Regions from separate parts of the Bacillus sp. JJ1122 genome, predicted to be linked through region 1. Evidence: riboswitches for the same ligand, from Rfam matches in the RefSeq annotation. Region 1 holds a riboswitch; each other region holds the start of a gene.
What was found. Region 1 has a riboswitch for S-adenosylmethionine ahead of metK (methionine adenosyltransferase). Riboswitches for the same ligand answer to the same signal wherever they lie in the genome.
Positions count from the first base shown of each region.

Region 2: another riboswitch for S-adenosylmethionine. It lies ahead of V7201_RS12775 (sugar ABC transporter substrate-binding protein); the one in region 1 lies ahead of metK (methionine adenosyltransferase).
Region 3: another riboswitch for S-adenosylmethionine. It lies ahead of V7201_RS19380 (LLM class flavin-dependent oxidoreductase); the one in region 1 lies ahead of metK (methionine adenosyltransferase).

Region 1 is NZ_JBALQL010000014.1:343,413-346,581, reverse strand. Features, by position in the region: gene pckA (phosphoenolpyruvate carboxykinase (ATP)) at 1-473, opposite strand, end outside; SAM riboswitch class I at 831-971, shown strand; gene metK (methionine adenosyltransferase) at 1,278-2,477, shown strand; gene asnB (asparagine synthase (glutamine-hydrolyzing)) at 2,754-3,169, shown strand, end outside.
Region 2 is NZ_JBALQL010000022.1:26,863-30,031, reverse strand. Features, by position in the region: gene V7201_RS12780 (sugar ABC transporter ATP-binding protein) at 1-537, opposite strand, end outside; gene V7201_RS12775 (sugar ABC transporter substrate-binding protein) at 745-1,845, opposite strand; SAM riboswitch class I at 1,951-2,057, opposite strand; gene V7201_RS12770 (dynamin family protein) at 2,217-3,169, opposite strand, start outside.
Region 3 is NZ_JBALQL010000036.1:7,333-10,501, forward strand. Features, by position in the region: gene V7201_RS19370 (SRPBCC family protein) at 1-221, opposite strand, end outside; gene V7201_RS19375 (LL-diaminopimelate aminotransferase) at 504-1,679, shown strand; SAM riboswitch class I at 1,769-1,872, shown strand; partial or broken gene V7201_RS19380 (LLM class flavin-dependent oxidoreductase) at 2,012-3,061, shown strand.

The DNA.
Region 1 (3,169 bases):
GCAGAAATGACAGTAAATCCCGCTTCATGGCTAAGCAGCTCCTCTGCATCCGGGCGAATGAATAATTGATGGGCAAATAAGTTGTGCCACGCATACTCATTAATGACCTGTATAGGAAGGCGGTATTTTTTGTCTGCGCCAGCGAAGCCTTTAAAAACAAAGACTTCTTCTTTTTCTTTCAGGAAATTCAAAACTTTATTATAAAGTTTCGTAAAGGATTCCTCAGAAATTGGCTGGTTGACAGAGCCCCAGTCAATCTTATCCTTAACAGATTCCTCTTCTACAATAAATTTATCCTTAGGGGAGCGGCCAGTATACTTTCCAGTAGTGGCTCTAACTGCACCTGTTGAGGTCAACAGACCTTCATTGCGATTCAAGACTTTTTCAACCAGTTGCGGAACAGATAGCTGTACCTGTATATTGCTTCCTTTTAATAAAGCTGAAAGTTCATTGGAAATTCCTACAACATTCATCCGAGAATACCTTCCTTTTTAAAAGATTGATATATTGAAAGTGTTTACATCTCGCTATTAGTATAGCACATTGCTCTAATTAATCTATACTAATGCTCGAAAAAATTCCCTCTTTTACAAAAATGTACATATATATAGAAGAAGGCCGGAGCAAGAGCCAAATAAAACTCCACACCAAGATTTTAACACACCACCGCACTGGGGGTCAGACCCCCAGGGGATTAACGCATTAACGTGTTGGGGGTCTGACCCCCGGTACTTTAAAGTGGGAAAGTTACTACATGAATCGACATTTTCTGAAGAAAAGGATTGACATGTAATTATAGGTTCGTTATGATTTTGATTTGAACGGATACTCTCTTATCCCGAGCTGGTGGAGGGACAGGCCCAATGAAACCCAGCAACCTGCAAACGAGAAATAACAGACTTGTAAAGGTATGTTTTTTTCGGGCAAAGGTGCTAACCTGACGCAAGGGGAATGCCCTTGAACGATAAGAGCGAAAGGCGCGGATTAAAGCTAAAACCTTTCCTCATGATTTCATGATTTGGAGAGGTTTTTTATATTGTTTTTTTCTGTCTTCTGTCTGCTGATCTTTTAATAATAGCAGTCGATCTGCCTTCTTTGGTGTCATTGCTCCCATGGGTAGGATTAGGAAAAGTTAACTCAGCATGAGGTTTAAACAAATTTTTCTAATAAAAACTCAGCGTTTATTTCATACTACATAGGGAATGAGTACCGTATCACACCGAGGTCTGTATTGGGACAGTCTCGATCAATTTTTTATAAATGAGGGAGGAAATCAGATGTCAACAAAACGTCGTTTGTTCACTTCTGAGTCAGTAACAGAAGGCCATCCGGATAAAATTTGTGATCAGATCTCTGACGCAATTTTGGATGCGATCCTTGCTAAGGACGCTAATGCTCGTGTTGCTGCTGAAACATCAGTTACTACTGGCCTTGTACTAGTTGCAGGGGAAATCACAACATCTACATACGTAGATATTCCAAAAATCGTTCGTGAAACGGTTAAGGAAATCGGTTATACACGCGCGAAGTACGGTTTTGACTCTGAAACTTGCGCAGTATTGACTTCTATTGATGAGCAGTCTGCTGATATCGCAATGGGTGTTGACCAGGCTCTTGAAGCTCGCGAAGGACACATGTCTGACGAGGAAATCGAAGCAATCGGTGCAGGAGACCAGGGCTTAATGTTCGGTTTTGCTTGCAATGAAACAAAAGAGCTTATGCCTCTTCCAATTTCATTGGCTCACAAGCTATCACGCCGCCTGACTTTAGTGCGTAAGGAAGAAATCCTTCCATACCTTCGTCCAGATGGAAAAACTCAAGTAACAGTTGAATACGATGAAAACGATAAGCCTGTCCGCATCGATACAATCGTTATTTCAACTCAGCATCACCCAGAAGTTTCCCTGGAGCAAATACAGCGCAATCTTAAAGAACATGTCATCAATCCTGTTGTACCGGCAGAATTGATCGATGAAAATACTAAATACTTCATCAACCCTACTGGCCGTTTCGTAATCGGCGGACCACAAGGTGATGCTGGTTTGACTGGCCGTAAAATCATCGTTGATACTTACGGCGGATATGCTCGCCACGGCGGCGGTGCATTCTCTGGTAAGGATCCTACAAAAGTTGACCGTTCAGCTGCATACGCTGCACGTTACGTTGCGAAAAACATCGTAGCTGCAGGCCTTGCTGAAAAAGTTGAAGTTCAGCTTGCATACGCGATTGGTGTTGCTCGTCCAGTATCTATCTCTATTGATACTTTCGGAACAGGCAAAGTAAGCGAAGATGTATTAATCGATGTTGTTAACAACAACTTTGACCTTCGTCCAGCTGGCATCATCAACATGCTTGACCTTCGCAAGCCAATCTACAAGCAGACAGCAGCTTACGGACACTTCGGCCGTACGGATGTTGATCTTCCTTGGGAGCGCACTGACAAGGCAGAAGCATTACGCACACAAGCACAAGCTTAAAAAAAATAGGAAAGGGAGTTGCATAAATATATGTAACTCCCTTTCCTATTTTCCGTCTTATTAAGAGGGAATTGAAAAGACAGACAGGACCAAAATACCCGCTAGAATGGAGATTCTGGTTTGTATCTAGACCAAAAGGTGTAAAATAAAGTATTCCCTTAATTTTCCCTGAGATTTTACTGCAAATTTTTTGTGTTTAATGGTAGTATTAGATGGTATGTTTTTAGAACGAATGAACAATAAATTTTTTCTGAAATGGAGAAGGTGAAGTACATAATGTGTGGCTTTATCGGTTGTGTACATGAAAAGGCACAAGAATTCAGCAGCGAACAAAAGCAGCTGTTTAAAAATATGAATGATATCATTACCCACCGTGGACCGGACGATGATGGGTATTATTATGATGAGCATATCCAATTTGGCTTCCGCCGTCTGAGCATTATTGACATTGAGGCGGGACACCAGCCATTAACTTATGAAAATGAAAGATATTGGATCATTTTCAATGGCGAGATTTACAACTATCTTGAGCTTCGCGAGGAATTAATTGAAGAGGGGCTTAAGTTTGAGACTCACTCTGATACTGAAGTCATCATTGCTCTCTACAGCCATTATAAAGAGCACGCTGTTGATAAGCTTCGCGGAATGTTCGGTTTTGTCATCTGGGATAAACAGGAACAAATTCTTTTTGG
Region 2 (3,169 bases), on a different contig from region 1:
ATGGCTTAAAGGTGCTGTCGGCTCATCCAAAATTAAAAAGGTACAGTTGCTGGAAATTGCCCTGGCAATCAGCACGATCTGCTTTTCTGCAAGAGTCAGCTCGCCGGCCAGTTTTTTCACAGGAATATGAAGATTCATGCCGGATAGGATTTCTTCCGCCTGTTTATAAAGAAGCTTCCACTTGATCCAATGCTTATTTTCCATGCTCTGTACAGTCTGGTTCAGCATAATGTTTTCAGCCACGGTCAGCGAAGGGATGATTGCCGTATCAACCTCCTGGTACACAGTTTGGATTCCATGCAGTTGAGCATCGCCGGGCACACGGATATCTAATTTCACTCCATCAAATAAAATCTCGCCTGAATAATGATCATAAGCTCCGGATAGTACTTTCATCAAAGTGGATTTACCGGCTCCGTTTGCGCCGATTAAAGCATGGATTTCCCCTGTTTCTGCGGTAAAGTCCACATGATCTAGAGCCCGCACACCTGGAAAATCAATTGTAATGCTTTTCATCTCAAGTTTCTTCGCAGTCATCCGGATTCATCCTCCCCTATTAATCTGTAAAGCAGACACTCTAAAAATGAGAGTGTCTGCTGGAGATGGTTATATTGTATAAATTTTTTCACTTTCTCTTCGTTCATTTCCAGTTTGCCAATAAAATAATATGCTTGTTTATAAGTATGAACTGATGGACGTGCAGTCAATTTTCATTAAAACTTACTATACTTTTGCAAAAACAGCTTATTTTTTGTAGTGTTCCTTTAATTTCTTCATCCAATCTTCTTCGAAGGCATCTGATTGTCCCCAGCCTGTGATGATATCTGCAAGATTGACCATGTTGACCGCCTCTTTTGACTCCTGCAGTTTTTCCTGTGAGATCAGGGCTGCTTCAAGGTCATAAGTCGGAGGTGTCTCTTCCCCAGCCAGCTTTTTCGCCAGGATTCTCATATTTACTGCGCCAATTAATTTAGGATCTACTGCTGCAGTATATTTCCATGAACTTTCTTCTCCCTGGATTTCCTGAAGGTCAGCGTTGGAAACGTCGATTCCATAGATTTTGATTTCATCCCGGCCAGCTTCCTTGATCGCACGGGCAGCACCAATCGCGAATGCATCCCAAGTTGCAAAAATCGCGTCGATTTCACCTTTAGGGTGTTTATTCAGCATCGCCGCTACTGCGTTTTGAGTTTGGACACTTGTATTGGCAGCTGCCACTCCGAATCTCTCAACCTCTTTAATTCCAGGATTAGCCTTCAATGTTTCCTGATAAACTTTATTTCTTCTCACCATTGGCGGGAAACCATCCACCCAAAGGTATACAATATTGGCTTCACCATTTTGTTCTTTTACAAGCTGATCAAGAGCAAGTTTTGCAAGTGCTTCATCATCCTGGGAAGTAAGAGTGACTCCTTTAACCTTGCTAATGTCAGCATTCGAGTCAAATGTAACAACACTCTTCCCCTTTTCAACAAGCTTTTTGATATCATCCACTGTCGCTGCGTCATCTCCGTGTGAAATGAGGAAGCCATCATAATCCTGCTGTAGCGCCTGGTTGACTGCATCATGGAATTTTGCCGTGTCGCCATTTGCAGTGAATACGTCGACCTTGAAGCCAAGGGCTTCTCCCTCCGCTTTAGCCCCTGCTAAATACTGAGCCGTATGATCATCGCCGCCAATCTTGCGGATGACCTTGATTTTCACTTCTTCACCTTTGGCAAAGCGATCAGGAACGCCTTCAACAGGTCCGCTTGCCGTCTTTGTTTCCCCGCCGCCGCAGCCTGTCAGCAAAAGTGCTGCCGCAACCGCTGTTAAAAATACCTTTTTCAAACCATTTCTTTTCATGTCTTTTCCCCCTTTATGAATGATTTGCATTTTTCCAACCATATAAAAAAACCTCCCTAGAAAAGAGAGGTTTCATCAACGTAAAAGAACAGACGGATTCTTCCTCTCTTATCTTTCAAAACATAAAATGTTTTGCAGGATTTAGCACCAATTCCATATGGAACGGTTGCCGGGCGTCACAGGGCCAGTCCCTCTGCCACTCTTGATAAGAGAATTTCTTTATTAAGTTAACGGAGCAAATCAATAAACTTACTTTAATCTCCTATACTCATATTGTCAATATTATTTCGAAAATTTAATTTTATTCGTTTAACCTCTCTGACTGGATAAAAAAAAGAAAGATCCCCAAACAGGAATCTTCCTTTTACCAGTTACTCTCTTCTGCCAGCTGCCGTCATCCATTCATATTGACGCAGTTTTACTTCATACAGCGTTAATGGATCGCGGTACAACTCAGGGTTCACTCTCATTTTTTCAAGCTCATTTTTGCCATATTCAATTTCTGTACGTGCCTCTTCAACAGCTTGCTCAAGAGCAATGAACGGCTGTTTAAAGAATAAATTCACATCGCGTTCAATCGACTTTTCGAAAATCTCGAATTGCTGAAGAAACTTGTTTGCAATCGAAACGGCGATTTCATAGTAATCTTCGGTTTCAAGATAAGTTTTATAACGGTTGTACAGCATCGTATTATTTTGCGGCAGCACTCCAAGAAGCTTACCGGCACTCTTTAAAAAGAACTGCTGAGGAGTCGATCTGTGCATGATATTGACCTTTTCATAATGGAAACCATTAGTCATCCGGTCAGCATCACGCCGCCAGTCATCAAGCACTCTAAAATCACATTCGAGCTTTATCCGTTCATCTCCATACATCGCATTGAAACCTTCAGCCATTTCGTTCAGATACGACTGGCTATGGTCGAATTCGTCTTTTGAAAATTGTACCCAGCCTTCTAGAGCTTCATGGAACTTAGGGAGCACCGTGTTATCCAGATAATCCTGGATTCGTATATTCATTTCTTTATCAATTTCATCATGAAGCCTTCCAAAATCACTCTCTTCCGTCACTAAATCCGTACAGCCGCGAAGCAGTTCTGGAATTTTCTCGATGATTTCAGCACGAGTGTCGTCCTTAATTTTTCGGAACGATTTTTGGATTGAGCGTGATTTTTCCTCTTCAATATCTCCCAGCTGATTGATGGCTCCATTAAGTTTACCGACCATTTCTTCGTTCCAGCTGATAGATTCCATATGGTTATTTTCGATTTCGATACGCTTATCAAGCAAATAAGTAATCGCCCTTCTGACAAAGAATTGCAATT
Region 3 (3,169 bases), on a different contig from region 1:
CATGAAAACACGATTTTCTTATTTTCTTCGACCTCCAACACATGGACGGAACCTTCTGCATTGTATTCATCATACCTCCAGATTATCGTCTTTCCTGGTTCCATTCTTCCTGTTCCGGATGAAAACCAGAAATTAGCCATCTTTACAGGGTTTACAAATGCTTCATATACCTCATGAGCGGGCTTTGAAATTTTCATTTTTGTAGTAATTTGAGTATCCATAATTATTTTCACTCCTTCTAAATATTTAACATTTTTTTCATTTTACCATTAATATAAGCTTGGAACCTACCATTGCAATAAGATGATCATCGCATGCCTTTTTGAAAACCTATTAAAAGAGTGGCATGGGCAGAGGACTTTATTAAGTCAAAAATTCAGAAGAATAAAAAAAGATTCTGGAACTGTAAATGTGAGACTGTTATAATCGAATTTATATTTTAAAAAATTAGAATTCTCAAAGAACAGCAACATGACGCAAATTCACAGTAAAGGGGAATGTCCATGAATCTCTACGGATCAGAAAAAATTAGAAAAATGACTTCCAGCATCTTTCAGGAGGTGGTAGATCGAAAGCAGGCTGCTGTTTTGAAAGGGAAAGATGTGATCGATCTTAGCATCGGGAGCCCGGATTTCCCGCCACCCTCATTTGTAGTTGATACCCTGGTTGAATATTCGAAGGATCCTGGAAGATACGGGTATACATTGAAAGGGATCAGTGAATTCAATGAGGCAGTTAAGTATTTTTATCAGCAGCGTTATGGTGTTGAACTGGATGATAAAAATGAAGTCCTGCAGCTTATGGGTTCTCAGGATGGACTTGCTCATCTTGCCACAGCGATCATTGATCCAGGTGATTATGTACTTGTGCCGGATCCCGGGTACCCAATCTATGAAGCTAGTGTAACGATTGCTGGCGGGCTCATCCATCCAATGCCACTGCTTGAAGAGAATAAATTTCTCCCTAAACTTAATGAAATTCCAGAAAACGTTTTACATAAGACGAAAATGATGGTTTTAAGCTACCCGGGAAATCCTGTTACTGCGCTTGCTGACCATAGCTTTTTCGAAGAGGTTATCCAGTTTGCCAAGCTGCATAATATCCTGGTTGTGCATGATTTTGCATATTCTGAGCTTATCTATGATGGAAACCCGCAAATCAGTTTCATGTCAGTGCCTGGTGCTAAGGAAGTGGGTGTAGAGTTCAATTCGCTCTCGAAAACGTTTAATATGGCAGGCTGCCGAATTGGCTATGTGGTAGGCAATCCACAAGTCATTGATATCTTGGCTTCTTTTAAATCACATATCGACTATGGGATCTTTTATCCGATCCAGATGGCAGCAGTTGCTGCCTTGACTTCTGATTATTCGTTTCTGCAGGACCAGGTAAGGCAATATGAAGCTCGTAGGGATGCCTTAGTTTCCGGATTAAGAAATAGCGGGTGGCAGGTCGCTAATTCCCCAGCAACGATGTTTGTCTGGGCGAAAATACCTGCCGGATGGAAATCCCGTGATTTTGCTTTCGAATTGATTGAACAGGAAGGAATTGCAGTCGTCCCTGGTGACGCTTTCGGCAAACAAGGCGAGGGCTATGTTCGTATCGCGATGGTACAGCCTCCGGAGAGACTGACAGAAGCAGCAGAGCGTGTGAACCGGTTTATGCTTGAGCACTCCTTATAATATTGTAAAATATTTCGGTATACGAATTGACTTTTATTTAAATTTAGAATATTATCACTTTATTGAACTAAAATTTAATACATATTGTCTTCTTATCAAGAGAGGTGGAGGGAAAGGCCCTGCGAAACCTCGGCAACAGGTTCATTAGAACACTGTGCCAATTCCTGCGAACTTTTTGTTCGAAAGATAAGGAGAGAGTTTTTAACAGCTCTCTTCTTAGTGAAGGGAGCTTTTGTTTTTGAGAGACTTTGTTAAGTCTCTATCTTTTTAAAATAATACCAACTTAACAGGTTGGTAAAGTCGAGATTAAATGAGCATAGGAGAGATTAGGAATGAAGTATGGATTTTGGCTGCCAATTTTTGGCGGATGGTTAAGGAATGTTGAAGACGAAAAGATGCCACCGACTTTTGAATATGCTAAGACGGTGATCAAATCAGCAGAGCAATTGGGTTATTCTACATCATTAATCGCTGAGCTGTACTTAAATGATATTAAAGGACCCGAGCATGATTCACTTGAAGCCTGGACAACAGCTGCCGCACTTGCTTCTGTTACGGAAAAAAAGAAATTATGGCTGCTGTCCGTCCTGGCTTTCACAATCCGGCTATCACTGCAAAGATGGCCGCAAATATAGACCAGATTAGCAACGGACGTTTCACTCTGAATGTCGTTTCTGCCTGGTGGGAAGAAGAAGCACGCCAGTACGGAGGTATTTTCACCGAGCATGATGAGAGATATGAAAGGACCACGGAATTCATCGATGTTTTAAAGGGACTTTGGAGCGGATACAGTTTTTCGTATGAGGGAAAATTTTATCAACTGAAAGATACACAGCTATTTCCAAAACCGGTTCAGCGTCCCAATCCGATTTTAGTACGCGGGCGGAGAAAGCGAGAAGGGAAAACAGACGATTGTTGAGAAATGCGATGCTTATGTGATGCATGGAGGTACGGTTGAGGAAATTCAGCGGAAAATTACCGATATGAAAATTCGCAGAGCTGCTACGGGGAATGCAGAACTGTCAGAGTTCGGAATGGCGGCCTATGTCATTTGCCGGGATACCGAGGAAGAAGCGCTGGGTGAATTGGAGCGAATCACATATGTGAAGGAATCGAGCGCCTACGCAGGATTTAAGGATTTCACGAGCAAATCTCAGCTCGAACAACAGATCCAGCTTCAGGATTATTCCGTTTCCAATCGTGGTTTGCGACCAAACTTGGTGGGCACACCAGAGCAGATTGCAGAACGAATTTTACAGTATGAAGAGGCTGGACTAGGATTGCTTCTTCTCCAATTCTCACCTCAGTTAGAGGAAATGGAGCGTTTCGCGAAAGATGTCATGCCCCTCGTCGAAGAGAAAAGAGAACGATTGACAGTTTGATAAAATCTAGATTTATTGTATCTGTCTGAATGTAAAAGCATTTCGTTTTTGAGTTGAGCTCTCTTTTTTAGAAAGGCTCTGTTAGTGCCAAATGTTGTTTATGACCAC